Rhodoligotrophos appendicifer: one gene and its partner. The protein of the gene in region 2 interacts with the protein of the main gene of each other region in a pairwise test. Links are inferred from orthologs where the notes say so. Each region holds a gene or a part of one and is shown on either strand. Other genes may lie near its edges.

The links.
Region 1: the proteins of FKM97_RS16915 (region 2) and FKM97_RS08265 interact in binary tests that used the Escherichia coli proteins (3 or more experiments, as listed by UniProt). The link is inferred for Rhodoligotrophos appendicifer from one-to-one orthologs.

The regions. Positions count from the first base shown.
Region 1 is NZ_VHKL01000003.1:268,688-280,150, forward strand. What follows is about bases 4,249-7,147. They hold FKM97_RS08265 (HesB/IscA family protein), read right to left. Parts: upstream 5,941-7,147; coding sequence 5,557-5,940; downstream 4,249-5,556. Other genes in these bases: FKM97_RS08260 (4-hydroxyphenylacetate 3-hydroxylase family protein), read left to right, coding at 4,249-5,432; FKM97_RS08270 (SUF system Fe-S cluster assembly protein), read right to left, coding at 6,050-6,412; FKM97_RS08275 (cysteine desulfurase), read right to left, coding at 6,423-7,147. In the rest of the region: FKM97_RS08240 (hypothetical protein), read right to left, coding at 1-451; FKM97_RS08245 (GNAT family N-acetyltransferase), read right to left, coding at 571-1,131; FKM97_RS08250 (DEAD/DEAH box helicase), read left to right, coding at 1,643-3,133; FKM97_RS08255 (TetR/AcrR family transcriptional regulator), read right to left, coding at 3,158-3,823; more of FKM97_RS08260, read left to right, coding at 3,897-4,248; more of FKM97_RS08275, read right to left, coding at 7,148-7,664; Fe-S cluster assembly protein SufD, read right to left, coding at 7,802-9,130; Fe-S cluster assembly ATPase SufC, read right to left, coding at 9,141-9,890; Fe-S cluster assembly protein SufB, read right to left, coding at 10,071-11,463. UniProt on the Escherichia coli protein: Is able to transfer iron-sulfur clusters to apo-ferredoxin. Multiple cycles of [2Fe2S] cluster formation and transfer are observed, suggesting that IscA acts catalytically.
Region 2 is NZ_VHKL01000007.1:248,439-259,890, reverse strand. What follows is about bases 5,433-8,320. They hold FKM97_RS16915 (2Fe-2S iron-sulfur cluster-binding protein), read right to left. Parts: upstream 7,093-8,320; coding sequence 6,772-7,092; downstream 5,433-6,771. Other genes in these bases: FKM97_RS16905 (apolipoprotein A-IV repeat region-like domain-containing protein), read left to right, coding at 8,124-8,320; FKM97_RS16910 (Hpt domain-containing protein), read right to left, coding at 7,226-7,597; FKM97_RS16920 (NAD(P)/FAD-dependent oxidoreductase), read right to left, coding at 5,705-6,733; FKM97_RS16925 (mitochondrial fission ELM1 family protein), read right to left, coding at 5,433-5,528. Outside these bases: FKM97_RS16955 (imelysin family protein), read left to right, coding at 1-141; FKM97_RS16950 (DUF1513 domain-containing protein), read left to right, coding at 161-1,270; FKM97_RS16945 (hypothetical protein), read right to left, coding at 1,351-1,947; FKM97_RS16940 (hypothetical protein), read right to left, coding at 2,179-2,490; FKM97_RS16935 (NAD kinase), read left to right, coding at 2,928-3,692; FKM97_RS16930 (TspO/MBR family protein), read right to left, coding at 3,841-4,398; more of FKM97_RS16925, read right to left, coding at 4,452-5,432; more of FKM97_RS16905, read left to right, coding at 8,321-11,452. UniProt on the Escherichia coli protein: Ferredoxin are iron-sulfur proteins that transfer electrons in a wide variety of metabolic reactions. Although the function of this ferredoxin is unknown it is probable that it has a role as a cellular electron transfer protein.

The DNA of each region.
Region 1 (11,463 bases), on a different replicon or contig from region 2:
CGAGGGCTTGCCGCGCCGGCACATGGTGGTCGTAACCGGGGCCATACTTGAGGGTACCGTCATCGAGATTGAAGACGGTCCGGTTCTCCTGGAAATAATGGAGGTTTCTCTTTCCCTCGATGTCGATGACTGAGATCGGCATGTCGTCCCGCGCCGCAAAGCCGTTGACCGCCGCGCGGAAGGTGGGAGAACTCCCATAGGCTTCGCGAATTGTGTCGAGGATGAACGTCACATCCTCGTGCTCGTCGGTCGCAGCCGCCCAGCGCTCCTCCGGCGCAAATCCGCTGCCCACGAAATGCAGGCTGTCGAGATATCTTTGCAGTGCCGCGGGCTTGGGCGATGATGTCGCCGCCCCCAGCACCGCCTCGATGGCGCGCAGATCCTCGCACCGCGCGAGATAGTCAGCGAAACTTTGGTCGACGATGCAGAAACCTGAGGGCGGCTGGACCATCGGCTGTCCCCGAGCAAAGGTCCGCCGGGGCGCCCCTGCGGGAGCCGCCCGGTCGAACCGGTAGACGAGGCAGATTGCTACCTCAGGTTGTTGTCAAAATTGAGATTGCGCGTCACGCCTCAATAGGCGGCGTCGAAATATTCGTCCGCGGTCATGGCGTAGATGTACAGATCCGTCCGCAGGCCATTGCCCACATATTGATCCTGCGCAAAACGTTCGCGGCGCATGCCGATCTTTTCCATGATGCGGACGGAAGCTTCGTTCTCCGCAAAGGCCTTGGCCCACATCCGTGAGCATCCCAGCCGTTCGAAGCCGATGGCAACGAGGGCACGGCCGATTTCCGTGGCGAAACCCCGCCCCCAGAGATCGGGATGCAGTCCCCAGCCGATTTCGGCCGATTGCGGCCGGTTCAGCTGAATGAAACCGTCGCCGATCACATGGCCTGTCGCCTTGAGTTCCGCGGCGAGGTGGTAGAGTGTACGGTTCGGGCTCATTTGCCGCCGCAGCGAACGGGCGACGAAGCCTTGCACATCGGCGGCTGATCCGTAGCGCACGGCCACATGGCGCTGGAAGTCCTTGCGCAGCATGTAGGCCGAGAAGGCGCGGGCATCCCGCGCCCGGATTTCCCGGAGCATCAGCGCCTGTGTTTCGAGCCGAGTAATCTGCAGCGCAGCACGCATTCGAGGCCCTCCTCAAGGCGGCCGGACCGGTCCGTCATCCTCCGATCCGACACCATGAAGCATAGTACCCACCAAGAGTGCGGAGTGTCGAGGGCGGATCTAAAAACCCACGGGGACGTCATCAAACCGTTGCCAGCTCGTCACGCCTATCCCCCAACCTGCAATAGAAAAATCGCGAGTCTCCAGAGTCACTTGCGCGTGCATTTTGAGGACCGGGTTCAGCCGCGCGGCACGAGCGTCTCGAGCTAATTGGCATGGGTGGCTTTTTGCGCAGAATGTCTCTTGACCTATGTTTTGCCGACAATGTTCGTCTGCCGACTGACTTCCCAGCAAAGATGAAATCACTCACGCCTCACCCGATCAACCATGAAAGTCGCGAAAAAATTGACATTTCCCCTGGAATAACTATGTATCTGGCGAGCGTTGACTCGGAACTGCCCTTCGCCCCTCTTTGGCCACTTGGCGTCGAGCCGACTATCAGCAACATCTCAGGACTGAATTGCTGCCGCACATGAGCTTTGATGATCTTGGACTGAGCCCCCGGGTTTTGGACGCCGTAAAGGCTGCTGGCTACACCGAGCCGACTCCCATTCAAGCCCAGGCGATCCCGCCGGCTTTGGAGCAGCGCGATGTTCTGGGGCTGGCGCAGACCGGATCCGGCAAGACGGCAGCCTTTACTCTGCCGATGCTGACCCTGCTTGAACGGGGACGCGCCAGAGCTCGAATGCCCCGTGCCCTGATCCTGGAACCCACCCGGGAACTGGCCGCTCAGGTCTATGAGGCTTTCGAGACCTTCGGCAAGAACCACAAGATGACGATTGCCCTGCTGATCGGAGGCGTGTCCTTCAACGAGCAGGACAAGAAGATCGATCGCGGCGCCGATGTGGTCATCGCCACGCCCGGCCGCCTCATGGATCACTATAAGAACGGCAAGCTGATGCTGAATGGCGTCCAGCTGTTCGTGGTCGATGAAGCCGATCGCATGCTCGACATGGGCTTCATTCCCGACATCGAGGAGATCTGCAAGATGCTCCCGATGACCCGGCAGACCCTGTTCTTCTCCGCGACGATGCCGCCGGAGATTCAGCGCCTGACATCGACCTTCCTGCAGAATCCTTTCCGCGTCGAGGCATCACCCCCCTCGTCCACGGCGGCCTCGATCGTCCAGCGCCTGGTCCAGGTCCCCTCCGAGGCGGCCTCCAAGCGTGATGCCCTGCGCAATCTCCTGCGCGACCAGTCGGAGACGATTAATAATGCGATCGTTTTCTCCAATCGCAAGGAGACCGTGAAGATCCTCGAGAAATCCATGAAGAAGCACGGGTTCAATGCCGCGGCTCTTCACGGTGACATGGATCAGCACAGCCGTCTCCAGACGCTGGAGAAGTTTCGCGGCGGCGAGATCTCCTTCCTGATTGCCTCCGACGTCGCCGCTCGCGGTCTCGACATTCCCGCGGTCAGCCATGTCTTCAATTTTGATGTGCCGATCCATGCGGAGGACTACGTTCACCGGATCGGCCGCACCGGCCGCGCTGGTCGCGAAGGCTTCGCCTTCATGTTGGTCACCCGCAACGAGACCAAGCAGTTGAACGCCATAGAGAAACTCATCCAGAAGCAGATCGAGTGGGCCGGCCCGTCTCTTGCCGAGCCTTTGCCGGAACTGGATCGCGGCGATCGCCCCGAAACGGGTCGGCGACGCGGCGCCAAGGGTGAAGAGCGCGGTCGTCGTGAACCTCGTGCGCGCGCGGCTCCTCGCGGCCGGGTGGATCGCGGCGATCAGGACATGGTGGTCGAACTGGCCGCTGCAGCTCCCGTTGAAGCAGCCCCGATCAGCCCCGAACAACCGAAAGTCGATGTCCGTCCCGAGGTTCGGGAGGAACGTCCGCGTCGCAATGATGATCGCCGCCGGGGCCGCGACCAACAGCACGAAATCGGCGCCATTGAAGGCGCCCTGAGCTTCAAGAGCCAGGAAATTCCTGCGTTTCTTCTCCGCTCCGTTCGCTGATCGGCATCCTTGATGGCCGGGGCCTCACATAGGTGACGGTTCCGGCACCGCTTTGCGGGGCGCAGCCCTGCGCATGCGCAGCAGCTCCACCCGCTCCTTCACATAGGCTTCCATGAGCCCCGGCGCCGACGCTCCGAACATCCGAATTCGTCCGGTATGGAGGAGCAGCAACAGCCCCGTGGCATGGGCGAAGATTTCCACCATGATCAGCCTGGCTTCGCGGGCGCTCGCCCCTAAAGCCTCAGCCGCCGCGGCCACCGGCTGCAGCGCCGCCTGCAATGCGGCATTCAGCTTTTCGTCATGCGCGCTTCCCAGCCCGGCGGGTTTCATGCCGCCGCGGAAGAGATAGAAGCCCAGATCGAGGTCCCGTGGCTTGGCGGCATAATGGTTGAAGAACGCCATCGCCGCCCGCTTGAGCCGATCCTCCGGCAGGCATAGCCCGACGATGCTCTGGTCGACCGCATCCCCCAGCGCCGCCAGTGAGCTCCGCAGCACCTCCGCATACAGCGCCTCTTTGGAATCGAAGTGAAAATAGAGAGCCGCAGGCGTGTAGCCGGCTTGTGCTGCGATCGCCCTGAGGCTCGCGCCTTCGAGGCCTTCGGCTTCGAAGACGGCACGCGCAGCCTTCATGATATGGGCGCGCTTTTGTCCGCTCACCAAGGCCTTCCGCTCGTCGCGCTTCGTCTCCATGGGGCATCCACTCACTTGATCGGCACTATTGAACAGCGTTAAATTTATGAAACAAGATGCGTGGAGTAAACCTATGCTCATGACCGCCGCCGATTATCGCGATAGTCTGAGAAGCTACAAGCCTCGTGTCTTTCTCGACGGCCAGGCCGTCTCCAGCGTGGCCGACGAACCGCGGCTTCTTCCGGGCATCGCCGCCATCGGCATCACCTATGATTACGCGCACCGCCCCGAGCATTCGGCCTTGATGACGGCCCGCCAATCCACTAGCGGCAAGACCGTCAACCGCATGCTGCACATTGATGAGACCTCCGCCGACCTTCTCCACAAGCTTGAGGCGGTCCGGCTGGTTTGCCGGACGTCGGGTTGCGCTCAGCGCTATCTCGCCCATGATGCCTTGAATGGTCTGCTCCAGGCGACCCACGCTTTGGACGCAACCCACGGCACCGATTATGGTCAGCGCTTCCTCGCCTATCTCCACGACGTCCAGGATCGCGACCTGACCCTGGGCATCGCCATGACCGACGCCAAGGGCGACCGCTCTCGGCGCGCGGGCCAGCAAGCCAACCTCGACGCCTACGTCCACATTAAGGAGCACCGCCGCGACGGCATCGTCATCAGCGGCACCAAGGCGATCGTCACCGGTGCGGCCTACATGCATGAATTTCTGGTGATGCCGTGCCGCACCCATGTCCCCGAAGATGCAGCCTTCGCCGTGTGTTGCGCCGTGCCGGTGGACGCGCCGGGCATCACCATCGTCACCCGCCCTGCCGGTCGCCCGGGCGAGGCCGCGGCAAAGTTCTCCGCCCGTTATGGTCAGGCGACGGGTGTGGTTGTTTTCGAAGACGTGTTCGTGCCGCATGAGAGGGTCTTCCTGGCGGGTGAGACCGTGGAGGGCGGCCTCCTGACAACGTCCTACGCCACCCATCACCGCCACTCCTGTATCGCCGCGCGCGCCGGTTTCGGAGATCTGCTGATCGGTGCCGGGGCGCTCATGATCGAGGCCAACGGGCTTGATCCCGACCGTCACGGCCACATCCGCGAGGCCATGGTCGAGCTCATCACCATCACCGAGGGTTTCTATGCCTGCGGCGTGGCTGCCTCCGTCTATTGCCGCAAGGATCCCGCAGGCTCGGTGATGCCCGATCCCGTATTTTCCAACATTGGCAAGCTGCTACTGGCGACGAAGATCTACGATATGCATCGGCTGGCCCATTACGTCTCCGGCGGGCTCATCGTGGCGCTCCCCGGGCCCGACGAGGATCACAATCCGGAGACCGAGGCCTCCCTTTCGGCCGTACTGGGCGGTCGCCCCGACATTCCCGCAGCCCATCGCCTGGAGGTCTCCCGGCTGCTGGAAGACCTTACAGTATCGCATCAGGCGGGCTGGTATTCCGTGATCTCGCTTCACGGCGGCGGCTCACCCGAAGCGATGAAGCGCGAGATCTGGCGTAATTATCCCATGGGTGAGAAAGTCGCCTTGGTGGAGGATCTTCTGGATCGCGGCATCCTCGATGAGGGCCGCCGCATCTCCAAGCAGCCCGGCCGCTGCTGCGCCACCGGCTGTGCGACGCCCGAGCCGATCACACCCGCCGCTGAGGCGGCCGAATAGCCATCTATTCGCTTGCGAGAGGGCCCCGCAACTGAACGTCGGACAAGGTCACTGTCCGATCAGCTCCACCGAAAGCGCTGTCCTCGGTCATTCCGTCGAAAGGAGGCACCGCTGCCGCTGGTCTTCAGGCTTCCATCTCCGCTGGCGCCAGATTGACGCTTTCCCCACAGCCGCAGGCCGATTTCTGGTTGGGGTTCTTGAAGGTGAAGCCGGAGGACAGCAGAGAGGTCTGATAATCCATCTCCGTCCCCAGCAGGAAGAGGATGGCGGCCGGGTCGATGAAGATCTTGGCGCCCTTGTCCTCGACGACCTCGTCGCCGGGTTTGAGCTCGGTGGCTTCTTCCAGCGTATATTCCATGCCGGCGCAGCCGCCCTTCTTGATCCCCACCCTGAGCCCGAGGATCGGGTTTTCGGCGCGCGCCGCCAGCATGCGCAGGCGGTTGGCCGCAGCATCGGTCAGTGTCATGGCCTTGGGACGGGCCCTCAGACGGGACGGCGCAGTGCTCATCGCTCGACTCTCGTTTGCTAACTTCAATCTCTAATATAGCATTGCGGCGGCGCCATACCATGAGGTCTTTCACATCGTGAACCAGCGCCTCACCGCTGCGGCCTGTTTCTCACCAGTAATTCAACGCCGCCCGGGCCTCGTCCGACATCCGGCTTTGGTCCCAGGGGGGATCGAACACCAGGTTCACATTCGTGCCCTGGACGCCGCCCACCGTGTTCACGGCATCTTCGACCCAGCCGGGCATGTCACCCGCGACCGGGCAACCGGGCGCGGTGAGCGTCATGTCCACCGTCACCATGCGCTCGTCATCGATGTCGACCTTGTAGATCAGGCCGAGCTCATAGATGTCGACTGGGATCTCGGGATCGAACACCGTCTTCAAGGCGGTGACGATATCGTCTGTCATCCGCGCCAGTTCCTCCGCGGGGATGACGCTGGCCGTCTCGGCGTCGACTGTGCTGTGCTCATTCATGAAAGGATCCTCAGCTGAACATCCTGGCGGCCGCCTTCAACGCCTCCGCCAGACGGTCCACTTCCTCGAAAGTATTGTACATGCCGAACGACGCCCGGCATGTCGACGTCACCCCGAACCGCGCGAGAAGCGGCTGTGCGCAATGGGTGCCGGCCCTGACCGCCACTCCATAGCGGTCGATCACGGTGGCCACGTCATGGGCATGCGCACCCTCCATTTCGAAGGACAGGATGGCCCCCTTGTGCTGGGCCGTGCCGAAAATCCGCAGCGAGTTGATCTCGCCCAGTTTTTCCGTGGCATAGGCGAGCAGCTGCGCCTCGTGCGCGACGATCGCCTCGCGTCCCACCTCCCGCATATAATCGAGAGCCGCACCCAGACCGATCGCCTGGACGATTGCCGGCGTGCCGGCCTCGAAGCGATGCGGCGGCGGGGCGTAGGTGACCCCCTCCTGGCTCACATCCTGGATCATCTCTCCTCCGCCCTGATAGGGCGGCATCGATGCCAGGATGTCGGCCTTGCCGTAGAGCACGCCGATCCCCGTGGGCCCATAGGTCTTGTGCCCCGTGAACACGTAGAAGTCGCAATCCAGCGCCTGGACGTCCACCACTTGATGCACGGCGCTCTGGCTGCCATCCACCAGCACCGGAATGCCGCGGGCATGCGCCAGCCGGATGATCTCCTGCATCGGGGTGATCGTCCCCAAAGCGTTGGACATGTGCGTGATGGCGACCATCTTGACCTTGGGCCCGAGCAGCCGCTCATATTCTTCCAGGATCAGGGCGCCGCTATCGTCCACCGGCACCCATTGGATCACGGCGCCGCGGCGTTCGCGGTGGAAGTTCCATGGCACGATGTTGGAATGGTGCTCCAACAGCGACAGTACGATCTCGTCGCCCTCCCCGATCACCATGCCGCCGAAGGACTGCGCGACGAGGTTGATCGCTTCCGTGGCATTGCGGGTGAAGATGATCTCGTCCACCGATGGCGCATTCAGGAAGCTGCGCACGCTTTCGCGCGCATCCTCGTAGTTCTGCGTCGCGGCATTGGAGAGGAAATGCAGGCCCCGATGCACATTGGCATATTCGCATTCATAGGCATGCCGCATGGCGTCGATCACCACCCGCGGCTTCTGCGCCGATGCGGCATTATCGAGATAGGTCAGCGGTTTGCCATAGACCTCGCGGCCCAGGATCGGAAAATCCGCCCGGATCGCCGCCACGTCGTAGGAACTCTCTTTCGCCTTCAACAGCATCATCGTCTCCAAGTCCCTCTGCCGTCAGAGGGCGGCGCTAAGGCCCCGATCCAATCTCCGCCCCACATCCTGAGGAGGCAGTCTCGACGGAACCATCCTCATCCTGAGGAGCAGCCGTCAGGCTGCGTCTCGAAGGATTAGCCGCGCCGTTCCAGCCAGCCCTCCGCAAGTCCCGTCAGCCGCTCACGGATGTCGTCGTTCTCGATCCCGTCAAAGGCCTCCTGCACGAAGGCCGCGATCAGCAGCGATTTCGCCTGTGCTTCCGGGATGCCTCGCGCCATGAGATAGAACATCAGCGTCTCGTCGATCTGCCCGGCCGTGGCGCCATGGCCGCAGACGACGTCGTCGGCGAAGATCTCGAGCTCCGGCTTGGCGTCGAACTCCGCCGTCTCCGACAGGAGCAGCCCATGGCTCTGCTGCTTGGCGTCTGACTTCTGGGCATATTGCTCGACGATCAGCTTGCCCTGGAACACACCATGCGACTGGTCGTCCAGCACCACCTTGAACAATTCCCGGCTCACGCAGTTCGGTACCGCGTGGTTCACCACCAGTGTCGTATCGCAATGCTGCTTATTCGCCAGCATGTAGGAACCGGCGACGCTTGCATCCCCGCCTTCGCCGCGGAATTTCACGAACACTTGGTTCCGCGACAATCTCGCCCCCAGTGACGCTGTGAACTCCCGCAGCACGGCGCCCTCGCCGAGTTCCACATTCAGATTGGAGAGATGCACGGCCTCGGCACCCTCCTCCTGCACTTTCACCCGCGTAAGCCGAGCATCTGCGCCGATCCGGGCCTCCGTCACCGCATTGGCGACATAGTCTCCCGGACCGCCGACATGGGTCTCGATCACGGTGAGCGCTGCACCTTCCTCGAGCACGATGACGTTGCGCAGGAGGTTCATGTGCGGCGAGCCATCCGTCACCACGGAGATGACGTCCACCGGCGTCTCGACCGTGAGCCCTGCGGCCACATGCAGGACAGCGCCGTCGCTCAGAAAGGCGCTGTTGAGCGCCGCGATGGGATCTGCATCCGGCCCATAGAGCCGGCCCAGCGTCTCCGTCAGCCAGGCCGGGGCTTCGGCGGGGAGTTCGGCAAGGTTCATCAGCGTCAGTCCCGCGACCGACGGCAGCTCCGAGCGCTGCGCATCGAAGCGGCCATCCACGAAGACCAGCCGTGCCGCTGCCATGCCGGTGAACGGCGACAGCGCCATCAGCGCCTCCACCACTCCGGCTCCAGGCTCGGGCGAAGCGGGAGCGGGCACATAGGCACCGCCGAGATGGCGGCGGAGATCCGTCCACTTCCATTCCTCGATCCGCCGATGCGGCAATCCGGTGGCAGCGAAGCGCGAATAGCCCTCGTCGCGACGCCGCGCCAGCCAGTCCGGCGCGGGATGTTGCGCCTTGAAGGCGGGGAACGCATCGATGAGGGCCGCCTCGGCCCGGGTTCTCTGTACGGCGACGTTCATGATGTCTCCCTCAGGCCGCCGTGGCCTGATATTCTGCATAACCGCTGCGCTCGAGCTCGAGGGCCAACTCCTTGCCGCCGGAGCGCACGATCCGCCCCGCCGACAGCACGTGGACTTTGTCGGGCACGATATAGTCCAGGAGCCGCTGGTAATGGGTGATCACCAGCATGGACCGGTTCGGTCCGCGCAGCTTGTTGACGCCCTCGGCGACGAGCTTCATCGCATCGATGTCGAGGCCCGAATCCGTCTCGTCGAGCACGCAGAGATGCGGCTCCAGCACGGCCATCTGCAGGATTTCGGCACGTTTCTTTTCGCCGCCGGAAAAGCCCACATTGACCGGCCGCTTCAGCATCTCGGGCGAGACGTTGAGTGCACTGGCCTTCTCCCGCACCAGCCGCATGAAGTCCGGCATCGGGAGCTCTTTCTCGCCGCGCAGCTTGCGCTGGGCGTTCAGCGCCGTCTTCAGCAGCTGCATCATGGCGACGCCGGGGATCTCGATCGGGTATTGGAACGCCAGGAAGATGCCGGCCGCGGCGCGCTCATAGGGTTCCATCTCCAGGAGGTCCTGGCCCATGAAGCTGATCGAGCCCTCCGTCACCTCATAGTCCGGCTTGCCCGCCAGCACGTAGGAGAGCGTCGACTTGCCCGACCCGTTCGGCCCCATGATCGCATGCACCTCGCCGGGATCGATCGTCAGATCGATGCCCTTCAGGATCTCGCGATCATCGATGGTCACATGCAGGTTCTTGATCTCAAGCATTTCTCATGTCTCGCATTCGTTAGTCTTCTCCCCGCAGGGAGAAGTTGGACCATTCGGCGGTCCGGAAAAGGGGAGCGGCAAGCTCCGAAACTCAATTGTCACCGCCATCCCGGCCTCGAACCGGGATCCGGGGCCGCAAACGAACGCGACCCTTGTCCAGGACGCCAGGGCCGCGGCCCATCATCCCACGCTGCCTTCCAGACTGATCCCGATGAGCTTCTGCGTCTCCGCCATGAATTCCATCGGCAATTGCTGCAGCACGTCGCGCACGAAGCCGTTGACGATGAGCGCCACCGCCTCCTCTTGCGACAGCCCGCGCTGCATGACGTAGAACATCTGGTCATCCGAGATTTTCGACGTCGTCGCCTCGTGCTCGAACTGGGCCGACGAGTTCTTGGCTTCGATATAGGGCACCGTATGCGCCCCGCACTGATCACCGATCAGCAGCGAGTCGCATTGGGTGAAATTTCGGGCGCCGGAGGCCTTCTGATGTGCCGTTACCAGGCCGCGATAAGTGTTTTGCGACCGGCCGGCGGCGATTCCCTTGGAGATGATCCGGCTCGAGGTGTTCTTCCCCAGATGGATCATCTTGGTGCCCGAATCCACCTGCTGGCGGCCATTCGAGATGGCGATGGAATAGAACTCGCCGCGCGAATTGTCGCCGCGCAGGATGCAGCTCGGATACTTCCAGGTGATCGCCGAGCCGGTTTCGACCTGGGTCCACGAGATCTTGGAATTCGCACCCCGGCAATCACCGCGCTTGGTGACGAAATTGAACACGCCGCCTTTGCCTTCGGCATCGCCCGGGTACCAGTTCTGCACGGTCGAATACTTGATCTCGGCATCGTCCAGCGCCACCAGCTCGACCACGGCCGCATGCAGCTGGTTCTCGTCGCGCATCGGCGCCGTGCAGCCCTCCAGATAGGAGACGTAGGAGCCCTTGTCCGCGATGATCAGCGTGCGTTCGAACTGGCCGGTATTCTTCTCGTTGATGCGGAAATAGGTGGACAGCTCCATCGGGCAGCGCACGCCCGGCGGGATATAGACGAAGGAGCCGTCGGAAAAGACCGCCGCATTGAGCGAGGCGAAGAAGTTATCCGACGAATTCACCACCGTGCCGAGATATTTCCTGACCAGTTCGGGATGTTCGCGCAAGGCTTCCGAGATCGCACAGAAGATCACGCCCGACTTCGCCAATTCCGCCTTGAACGTCGTCACCACGGAGACCGAATCGAACACGGCGTCCACGGCCACGCGCCGGTTTTCGACGCCCGCCAGCAGCTCCTGCTCCTTGAGCGGAATTCCGAGCTTTGCATAGGTCGCCAGCAGTTCCGGATCGACGTCCTCTAGGCTTTTCGGCCCGTCGCCCTGTTTCTTTGGCGCGGCGTAATAATAGAGATCCTGATAGTCGATCTTCGGATAATCGACCCGCGCCCAGTCCGGCTCTTCCATGGTGAGCCAGCGCCGATAGGCATCCAGGCGCCATTCCAGCATCCAGTCCGGTTCACCCTTCTTGGCCGAGATGAAACGGACGATGTCCTCGCTCAGCCCTTTGGGGGCTTTGTCCATCTCG
Region 2 (11,452 bases):
GAGACACTGAGGACAAATGATGGCTGGCGGACGGCTCGCTTGCTGCAATTGCGGCTTGGGAACCTCCGAGACCGGTTGACCACGTCTCTGGCAGCAGCTCTCGGTGTCTCGCTCGGCTTTAACTCTCTTGACGGGGACTGAAATTCGGGAGGACGGCGTTTTGGATCGACGGTCACTTCTGAAGGCTCTTTCTGTGACGTCCATGGGCGTGCTGATGTCACCCGTGGAAGCCTTGTCACGAGCTCCTGCGTCGCCGCTCTATCTGTCGGCCTTGACCGATGACCGGGGTAATCACGCGGCTGTCTTCGATGAACAGGGTGTGATGAAGACGGTCATAGATCTTCCAGACCGGGGCCATGGCGGAGCCTTCGCACCGAGATCCGAGGAGGCTGTGATCTTTGCACGCCGACCAGGTACCTTTGGCGTCGTTTTCAACCGGCATACTGGCCGCATTATAGCCAGCCTCTCCTCTCCGGAGGGACGCCATTTCTATGGCCATGGCATTTATTCGCCGGATGGCCGGCTTCTCTACACGACGGAAAATGATTATGAGGCAGGCGCCGGCGTCATCGGCATTTGGGACGTAGCGGGCGGGTACAATAGGCTCGGCGAGTGTCCGTCCTTCGGCATTGATCCTCACGACATCCGCCTTATGTCGGACGGCAAGACCTTAGCGATCGCCAATGGTGGCATTCTCACTCATCCCGCCCTGGACCGCCAGAAGCTGAATATACCAGAAATGGCGCCTTCACTGGTGCTCGTGGATCCGGCCGCCGCAGCCTTGATGGCAGAAGTGAAGCTCCCGCCGGATCTGCATAAGTTGTCGATCCGCCACATGGGGGTGAATGCCCTGGGTCATATCGGCATTGCGATGCAATATGAGGGACCGGACCAGGACCTGCCGCCCCTCGCCTTTATCTGGCGCGGCGGTGAGCCTCAGCTGCTCGAGGCCCCTCAGTCGATCTTGCGGCGTATGACCAATTACTGCGGCTCGGCGGCCTTGGACGCAACGGGCACAGTGCTCGCGATTTCCTCCCCCCGCGGCAATATCATGACGTTCTGGTCTATGAATGATGGGGCCCTCATCGAAACAGCGGACATTGAGGACGGATGCGGCGTCGCCGCTGCGGGTGACCGCCGGTTCCTCCTGTCCAGCGGTGCCGGCGAGCGCAGGATTCATAACCTTCACCGTCCCGGAGAGGAAACCCGGCTCGCGAGCGTCGACGGCCATTGGGATAATCATATCATTCCGGGGTCGACGACCTTCTGACCTGCTCTACCTATCTGCGAGGCTGCAAAAAATCTCCTTCTGCCGCCACCTTGATTGGGACGGCGGCACTGACATCGTGATCAGAGAATCGAGTGGCTGTCCAAAGGTGCCGCATGATGTTCGACATCTTTGTCGGCACTGTCGTCGACCGCCGCAGCGCCCACCAGGAGAACGCCAGCGCCTATGCCACCGACTGCGGCGGCGACCTTCGCCGAAGTTGACCACCCCGCCTCGGTTTGTACGGCTGTGTCTACTTTGCCGGGCAATGCGTTTGTTTGTGTAGCCACATCAAGATGAGTTTGTGTTGCCGCATCATGAAGAACGGGCGCAACTACAGTTTCCACAGGCGTCGGCGAGCTTCTGGGGATCTCGATTTGTTCTGTGACGTTAACGAACACGTTCCTGTCTTGGCTCGTAGCGCCGGTAAAACCAGCCGGGATCCCGACACCGTGGCCACCGTCTGCATTGACGAAGGGGTTCGTCGAAACCCCCGTGTCCTGGGTGTGAAAGTTCGTGAACCGCGGTGCTCCACCGTCGCCAAGTTCTGGACTGATGATGCGTGTATAGGAGAGGTTCTCTGAACCTGCTCCTCGGCCGCTCAAATTGTGATCAAAAAAGATTCCGGGGCTGTTTCTACTGACCTGTCCGACATCGGTGGACTGGAAAGCGTGCGCCACAGAGGAGGACTCTGCAGAATTGTGCATGACTGCGGGGCTGTTAACGTGAGGTGCGCCAGCCGCAGGTGGTGGGGGAAAGGTGTAGGGCACTGGCTTGGGAGCTTTTCCGAATGACATGTGAAACCTCAATGAGACTAAAAGAATTTCTTTGTGCGAATAACTCACACTGCCTAACACAACCCTAGATTGCGGTCAACCGGATGATTTCCTATGTGAAGGATCGCCAGGGCGTCACCGGCTGATCGGTGGTTCTGGCATTGTCGCCCGCGGGACCGGCCGGGGCAGCCGGGGGGGAACAGGGGCGACCTCTGGCATTTGAGTCGACCGTCGTCGCAAGCTTACGCTCATCACTTCGTAGCTGGTCATCCCCTGCTCGTCGGGGCGGCGAATCACGGTGCCGATCCTGTGTCCGCCCCTGTTGAGCACCGTAATCCACAATGCACGACCTCCGGCCACCGTGAGCAAGCGGTCGCTATTGCCGCGACCGCGCTCCACGAGGGTAAGGGTGAGCGCCCGGCCACTGACGGACCCATGCGCAAACATGCCCGCCTCTCCCTCGGACATTGATGCGAAGCCGGATAATGCATCAAAGTTATCGAGGGCATCGAGTTCTCCCGACGCGCGGAATTCGATCGAAAGGCCACGACAGGTCAATGATTGCTTCAGGCGGCCGGGCGCTGCAGTCCAATGCAGTTCGAAGATGCAGTCAACGCGGCGCCGCGGTCCCCTGGGCCCAAGCCGCGCTTGTCCCTGCCCACTCCAGATTCCCTCCATCTGCGCCAGCATGCCCAAGCGGGGTCCTTCGGTCTGCGCGGCCGACCTCCCCGGCACAAAACCCACTAGAACGATGCTCGCACACATGAGCATCGCCCTGTAACATCGTGAGAAGCGAGGATTTTTCTTGGCCATACAGGACCTTGTCGCCTTTAGTGTCGGCCTGTGGCACTAAAGCCCGTCCGATACCATAGAGCAAGACCGGAATGCCAAGCGACATCGCCTTCATCGCCAGTGACGCGCCGGAAGCTCAAAGGGCCAAACGCAAGCTGGAGCGTCGCTACGGTTCAACCGAGCCGGATAGGGCAAGCGTCGTTGTGGCATTGGGCGGCGATGGACTGATGCTGCAGACGCTGCACCGTTTTCTTTCCGAGGATAAGGCGATTTACGGGATGAACCGCGGATCGGTGGGCTTCCTGATGAATGCCTATAGAGAGGAAGATCTGCTGGAGCGGCTTGAGGCGGCGGAACGCACCGAAATTCATCCTCTGCGCATGCGGGCGATTTCCCATGCAGGCGAGGCGCATGAAGCACTCGCATTCAATGATGTCTATCTGCTGAGGCGCACATTCCAGGCTGCGAAGCTCAGAATTTCCATCGATGGTGTGGTCCGACTGAATGAACTCATCTGTGATGGGATCCTGGTCGCCACTCCGGCCGGGAGCACCGCCTATAACCTCTCCGCCCACGGTCCGATCCTGCCGATAAATTCTCAGCTTCTGGCGCTCACCCCGATCAGCGCGTTTCGTCCCAGGCGTTGGCGCGGTGCGATTCTCCCGCATAATGCCAAGGTCAAGATCGATATTCTGGAGCCAGGCAAGCGGCCCGTGAACACCGTCGCCGACCATAGCGAGTTCCGCGATATCTCTATTGTGGAGGTCGAGCAGGACATGAGCCTGCGGGTCACCATGCTGTTTGACCGAGGGCACAGCCTGGCGGAGCGCGTGCTCGCCGAGCAATTCCTCTATTGAACCATTGACCAACAAAGCCGACTGTTATTTAGCGAATTTTTAAGCAGCCGACGCTACTCTCGATCCTGTGAGTTGCGTAACGAGGCCGGCCGCTTCGGCCACTGCGTAGGGCGCGCCGAGGGAAACTTTGGCGCGCCTTTTCTATTGATTAATTCATCCACCAGATCGTCAAGTTGAGCACACCCGCATAACAGATCCAGGCAAGATAGGGGACCAGCAGCAGAGAAGCCAAGGCTCGGATCCGATAGAAGCTGAAGATCGTAGCGGCAATCGAGATAATCAAAAGAAGGATCACCAACAGGGCGAGTCCAGGGCTCTGAGCACCAAAGAATGCCAGTGGCCACGCTGCATTCAGGAGCAGTTGAACACCAAAGATGAACAATGCGGGGAATTTCAGGCTCCGCGCCGCAGGTGAGGTCCAGGCGAGCCACAGCGAGACGGCCATCAGAGCATAGAGAACGGCCCAGACCGGACCGAAGACCCAGTTTGCCGGCGTAAATCCAGGCTTTGCAAGACTTTCATACCAAGGCGCCAGATTGGGAATAGTGACGGCACTCGCCGCCGCCGCGACGGCAAAGCACAGCACGAAGCAGGCGATGAGCGAGGTGTAATTGCCGTCTTTCTTGGGCTCATGCAGGCTCGGCCGCCGGTGGAGATTCGGCTGTTCAGCCTGTGATACAGGAGGATAGGGGGCGGGATCGCTCATGAAGACTCCTTTGCCGTGAAGCTATACGACCGCGGCAATATAGTCCTCCGGAATTACGACGTCTGCACCGGCAGGATTGCGGCGATGCGGGATGTGATCCCTGGCAGCGGGTCGGGAAGCGGCGCGAAGGCCACCGGGTCATCTTCGCCCAATAGGATCGCATGACGACCCGCAACGAGGGTGGCGACGAATTTGTCCACATTCCTGGGAGGGGTGAAAAACCCTTCTGCCGTCAAGAAGGATTTGAGCCTCTCATAGGGCAGATGATCGAAGTTCCATTTCTGATCCAACTCCTTGGGCAACTGGTAGATTTCAGTTGGCCTGCCTCGCCGGCATGCTTCGGTCATCATCGAGACGCTGTCGCCAGTGACAATGAATCGGTCGGCGAACTGGAGGAAGGCGAGATAGGGATTGCCTGCACCTTGCTGCCAGAGATGAATCAAGGCCGGCCCTCTAATGGAGGCCTGCAAGGCATGCGACGCCGCCTCACCGGTGCGCGGAGAAGTGGTGACCAGCAGCGACCCGCCCAACTCGGCTGCACGGGTACTGGCGGCCCTGGCAAGGGCTTGGCTCTCAGTGGCATCCAGGCGAAAGGGCCATCGGGAGCCACCCACCGAGAGCATTATCCACGGTCTCGGCAGCCTGACGAGCTGTTCCTTCCAAAAACTGAGGTAAGGCTCGTCGATCTGCCCAACATCTTCAGTTACAGGAAGCAAATTGTGCAAGACATTGGACCGTTTGGGCAAACCATACTGCGGCGTAGTCACGACCAAGTCGAACCAGCGCAGGGGCGCGCGTGGGCGGCCGAGATGTACAAGCCTAGTCTTGCCGTGAGACTGCCTTCTGATCCAGCGCACAACGGGTACTGATCGGCGGCCGACGGCGATGACGAGGTCAGGCCAGGGCGGCGTCAATGCGGCCTGCACATCGGGTTCAAGGCTCCGTAGGCTTGCGCCAAGGAGGAGATTGGGAAGGCTATAGAGGTGATTGAACGAGAGCTTTTTAGAAACTCTGCGGGAACTCAATGCACGCGCTAGGATGCGCACCTGAGCATTGTCGCCGGCATGCACCCCCTCCATGACCCAGATCAGCGGTTGCGGAGAAGATATCAACGGTCCTGCGCTCATCATCGGAGTTTCGGGTATCAAGCTTCATGAACTCAAATTCGATATGGATTTCAAATAATGCACGGCCGCAACGCTGCCATCACGGTTTCACAACAATCGTACGGATCTGCCGACGGGGCACACGACCGGTGAAGAACGAGTCACCGGAATGCGTGGCAAATGTGTGGTTCCACTATGACCTAGGCGACGCCAAGCTTCTTCTGCAGATTCGTGCTGGACGTTGTGTACTGAAAAACCAGGCGCTTGTCTGGATACACGTAGTGATAGGCCTGTTGCGCCGCCAACGCGACCTCGTGAAAACCTGAAAGGATGAGTTTGAGCTTTCCGGGGTACCAGTTGATGTCCCCGACCGCGAAAATTCGCGGCTCAGAGGTTTCGAATTTCTCCGTGTCGACCTTGATCAAATTCTCCGTGAGATTGAGCCCCCAGTCCGCAATGGGTCCCAATTTCATGGTCAGTCCAAAGAATGGCAGTAAGGCATTGGCCTTAATCTCGATTTCGCCTTCCGCACCTTTTGCGATGGCGGCGTCAAGCATGCCCTTGTCGCCGCGCAGCGCCGTGACTTGACCGATCCTCAGGTCCAGTCTTCCTTCCGATACGAGATCGCGCATTTTCTTTACAGAATCGGGTGCCGCCCGGAACTCATCTCGGCGATGCAGCAAGGTGACGTGATTGGCGATGGGGAAAAGGTTCAGCGTCCAGTCGAGGGCACTGTCGCCGCCCCCGACGATGAGAACATCGCGCCCCCGGAAGCTCTCCATCTTCTTGACGGAATAGAAAACTGAGCTGCCTTCATAGGCTTCAATGCCTGGAATCGGCGGCTTTTTCGGCTGGAAGGAACCGCCGCCGGCGGCGATGACGATGACCTTCGCGCGGAACTCGATGTCCCCATCAGTACTCACGCGAAATATTCCATCCTCCTGCCGCTCGAGCGCCGTCACCATATGATTGAAGTGAAATTCGGCGCCGAAAGGGCGTGCTTGCTCAAGCAGGGCGTCGGTAAGCTGCTGGCCGGTGACCACCGGTAAACCGGGAATGTCGTAAATCGGCTTTTCAGGATAGAGTTCGGCGCATTGCCCGCCGGGCTTATCGAGTATATCGACGACGTGACATTTCATGTCGAGCAAGCCGAACTCGAAGATGGTGAAAAGACCCACAGGTCCGGCACCGATGATGAGGGCATCGGTCTCAATGATGGTGGTGCTCATCTGCTTGCCCTTCTATGTGGCGGCGGCCGGCGGCAGGATCAGAACTGTTTTTCCGGAACGCGGACGACCAGACCATCGAGCCGGTCGGTGATTTTTACTTGGCAGGAAAGCCGACTATTCTCGCGGACATCGAACGCGAAGTCGAGCATGTCTTCTTCCATTTCGTTGCGGTTGCCGACTGTTTCCCACCAGCCGGGCTCGACATAGACATGGCATGTTGCGCAAGCGCAGGCTCCACCACAATCCGCATCGATCCCGGGAACCATGTTTCGCACGGCGGTTTCCATGAGGGTCATGCCGGCCTCGGCCTCAACGACGTGCTCCGCGCCACTATGCTCGATGAAGGTGATCTTGGGCATTGCTCTGATTTTTCCTGGGACCTTCACAAGGGGTAGATGTTTGCCAAAGGTCTTCATGCCTTTTGCGGCGGGCAGGACGATATAAGGGATGGCGGCATTTGAGGCAACGCGATTCCCTGGGCGACGCCTGCGTCTAGTCTTTGGAAAGTTTGGCCAGAATTCTCTGAATCGTCTCTTGCGCGGTCGATGCGCAGGTCTCGATCTCGGTCAGATATCGCCGAGCCTGCTCATCGAGCGGGGCCAGGCCCTCCATGCTCGACGCCAGATCAGCGATGCTCCATGCTCCTACCGCCAGGGCGGAGCCCTTCAGCCGATGGGCAGTTCTCCGCCATTGGTCCGCATCTCGGGTCGTTCCAAGGAACGTAAGGCTGTCGCGGAGCGCTGCGGAGAAAAGCATCAGCACTTCTGCCTCCAGCGATCGATCACCCAGCGTATATTGCTGCAGATGATCAAGATCGATGCCCGGTGTCGGAGCCCCCGCTGATGGGTCGCTTATTTCAGCCACTCCTGAGCCCTCGCGAGTAGCAAAAGGAAACTCTAGTCAACCAAAGATTACTAATTTATTAATGGACGAAGGCCAACACCGGGGGACCTGCCCGTGTCTAGGGAGCTCAGAACGCGCCATTTTACCGCTAAGATCCTGATTATTTTGAATTTTAACCAAAAACACATTTAGATAAGATGACGCTCCACGCCCGGGTTTATGAGCGAAGCGTCTTAAGATATGTTGAGTGCACTGCACCTGAGGGAACAGGGGGAGGCCTCAACGAAACGTCTGACCCTCTGTGTGCGGCAGTTAGGGAGATTTATCCTGCAAAGGAGGCTCCTTTCGGTAGCGACTCCGAGCGGCGGGGTGGTCGCCGGGTGACGGCTGCACGCAGACAGGCGATCCTGAATGGATCGCCGACATCAGACGCTTTCGTGGCTTTGTTTTCTGTTCATCACCCCTCTTGTGGTGCGATGATGTTCGTAGCGGTTGAGTCTCATGTCATGGCTCGACGGCTGGATGACGTGCGTTGCGGAGGCGGAGTATGACCAGCAGCCCTATCGACCCGCGGAGACGTCCCCAGAGGCGTCTTATTAGGCGGACTGCAAACGAGGCCGAACGGTCGCGCTCGCTGGCTTCTGGGGAAGAGACAAACCACGCGGAGACCGAGCGTCGCCGCGGCGCTGCTCCTCTCTCGGGACGTCCTGCTAACGAGAATGAGCCAACCACGGCCGCGTTGATCGGCAGCTTGAAGCGAAAGCCCTCGAATCTTCCCTTCTGGGGCGCTGCAGTTATTTCGGTTCTTTGGGTCGTCATCGCGGTGACGTCTTTGGTTGGCTATTTTGGCTCTGACCCTGGTCGGGCCTTAGCGGCCTCCGCCCCTACCCTGCCTGCGGCGACTCTCGCCATTGTTGCCGGTCTACCGATCCTGTTGATCTGGAGCATCGCCTATTTGGTGCGGCGAGCCCAGCACATGCGCCAAGTGTCTGAGACTTTGGTCCAGACCGCGATCCGGCTGGTTCGTCCGCAGGATGTGGCTAGCGAAGAATTGTCGACAGTGACGGAAACCGTGCGCCGTGAGGTCTCGAACCTGCTCGGCAGCGTGGAACAGGCTATCCAGCGGGCCAGCGAGCTGGAAACCCTGGTGCACAAAGAAATATCTGCCCTTGAACGTGCTTTTGGTGGCAATGAGGATCGTATTCGCAGTCTGTTGGGCGGCCTCGAGAATCAGCGCACGGCTCTCGAAGAGGCTGTCTACGTGCTTGGAAGCGAGACAAATCCTCTCCTCACTCGCTTTGAGGACAATACCAGTGCTCTCCGCTCGATTATTGATGGCGCCACGTCTACGCTGCAGCTTTTGGAGCACGGCCTAAAGGCCTCCACTGACGAGCTTTCGGGAACAATCGAGACGATCGCCTCGAAGGCGGGATCGACAGGCGAGCAGATTACAGCTCAGACAGCCCGCCTCGAGCACCTTGCGGGCAAGGTCATGGAGGACATCAAGAGCTTCTCGGGCGACCTTGAGCAGCAAGTCAATGCCCTCTCCGACAGCGCCAAGGTTCTGAATGACACCAATCTGCAGATTTCCACGGAGGTCGAGCGGATGACCGGTCATTTCTCCGGGCATCTGGAGAGCACCGCAAAGGACGTCATCCAGTCGATACGCTTAGCATCGTCCGGGTTGGACGAGGCACAGGAGGGACTCTCGGGCCACCTCACCAGTGTCACCGATTCGATCAACACGCGCTTGAAGGATTCGAGCGTCGAGTTTGTCAATCTGATCCGCGCTACGAGTGGCGAGATCACTCAGGCGCATGCCGAAGTGACGACCAATCTCGATAAGGTGAGCTCCAAACTGGGCGAGGAGCTTCGTGCTTCGGGCAGTGAGGTTGCTGAGCTTCTGTCGTCGACCAGCTCGAATATCTCTTATCAGATGCGCGAGTCCTCGAGCGAGGTTGCCCAACAGATCCAGCGCTCAGGCAATGAGCTCGCTCAGCAGATCGGCGTATCTGGGGGCGCGATTACCGATAAGCTGCTGTCCGCCAGCAGCGAGTTCATTGAGAATCTCTCGCGCTCTCGCGCTGAGATGTTCGACTATCTGGAACAATCCAGCACGCAGATGACGGAGCGGCTGGATTCAACCACACTGCGCTTTATCGAGCGGTTTGATAGCGCCAACTCTCAGATGACCGACCGGTTGGCGATGACCTCCCACGAGATCACTTCCACCATGGAGCAAACGGGCAACGAGATCGTTTCTCGCTTCGATACCGCCGCCGGTGAGGTTGCCCGAAATCTCGACAGGGCAGGACAACAGGTCTTTGTCCGTCTCGACGATACTGTGAAGGGTCTCGGCAATCGTCTGGACGAGGCGAGCTCGCTGTTCGAGAGGGTGACAGGCGACGTCACAACTCGCATCAACGAGACGGGCTCCCGCTTTGCTCAGGATGTTGAAGGTGTGAGCGAAAAGGCACTCGGTCGCATCGAAGACGCGTCCTCCGGAATCACCTATGTCCTGGACAGCACGGCGACTCGCCTGCTCGATCACATCGAGGACTCGGCCTCGCGAGCGACAACGGCAGTCGGGGAGCTCGGTGAGCGCGTTATCAGTCACTTCGAAGCGGCGACGGGAGACTTCAGCAACACGTTTGCCCGCACCAGCACGCAGTTCTCTGCTCAGATCGATACCGCAGCAGATGGTGTGAGCCGCATCGCTGAAGTGGCAGGCGACAAACTCGCCGATCGGATTGGTCAGTTGAGCCAGCTCATCGGGACAAACCTTGAGAGCGCGACGGATCGCGTCACGATTGAGCTGGAACGTTCGACCCGTGCCGCGGCGGAGAACTTGGAATCGACCAGCGTTCGTGTTGTTTCCCAGGTCGGCGATATCATCGGCTCCATCAATGATGGTCTGGACGATACCAGCAGCCGCGTGATCCACGAGATCTCCACGATGGTTGGAGCGATCAATGACAGCCTTGGGAGCACGAGCAGCCGTGCGGTCCATGAGATCTCGTCCATGGTGGACGGCATTAGCGGCAATCTCGACCAGACAAGTGATCGGGTCGTCAGTCAGATCGGCACGCTGACGGGATCGGTGAATGAATTGCTCCATTCGACGGGTGAGCGTCTGATCGCCGAAGTGGGCGACATGGTGGCATCCGTGAACCTCGCTGTCGAGAGCACCGGCGGCCGGGTCGTCGAGCGTTTGAGCACTGTGGCGGGTACGGTGAACCAGAATCTCGAAGAGACGCGGGACCAGACTCTAAGCCGTGTGGAACTCGCCGTCGCCACCATCAGCAGTGGCCTCGAAACGTCCAATGACCGCATGATCGGCCAGCTCGGCAGTGTCGTCGGCACGCTTAACGTCAGCTTGAACTCCGTAACAGAAAAGGTGGTCGGGGAAATCAATGAGGCGATTGCCGCTGTCAACGACAACCTCGAAGGCACGAGCGGCAGGGTAACCACCCAGATCGCCGACGTGGTGGATTCGGTCAATGCACGGATCGACATGACCCGGGAGCAGACGGTCGCGGAGATCAGCAGCATCGCTACCACCGTCAATCAGGATTTGTCATTGACCAGCGATCAGGTCATTACGGCAGTGAACGATCTGGTGCGCTCGGTTCAGCATGGGCTGGATACAACCGGCAATCGCGTCAGTAACGAGATCAATGACGGTCTAACGCTGGTTCACGACAAGATCTTGTCCACGAGCGATCAGATGATTGGCCGGGTCGGCAGCCTAGTTGGCTCCGTCCAGCAGGATTTGGAGAGCACTGGCGATCGACTGATCGTACAATTGGGTGAGGTCGTCAGCACCATCGGCCGCGATGTCGATGCGACAGGCACGCAGATGATCAGTCAGATTGG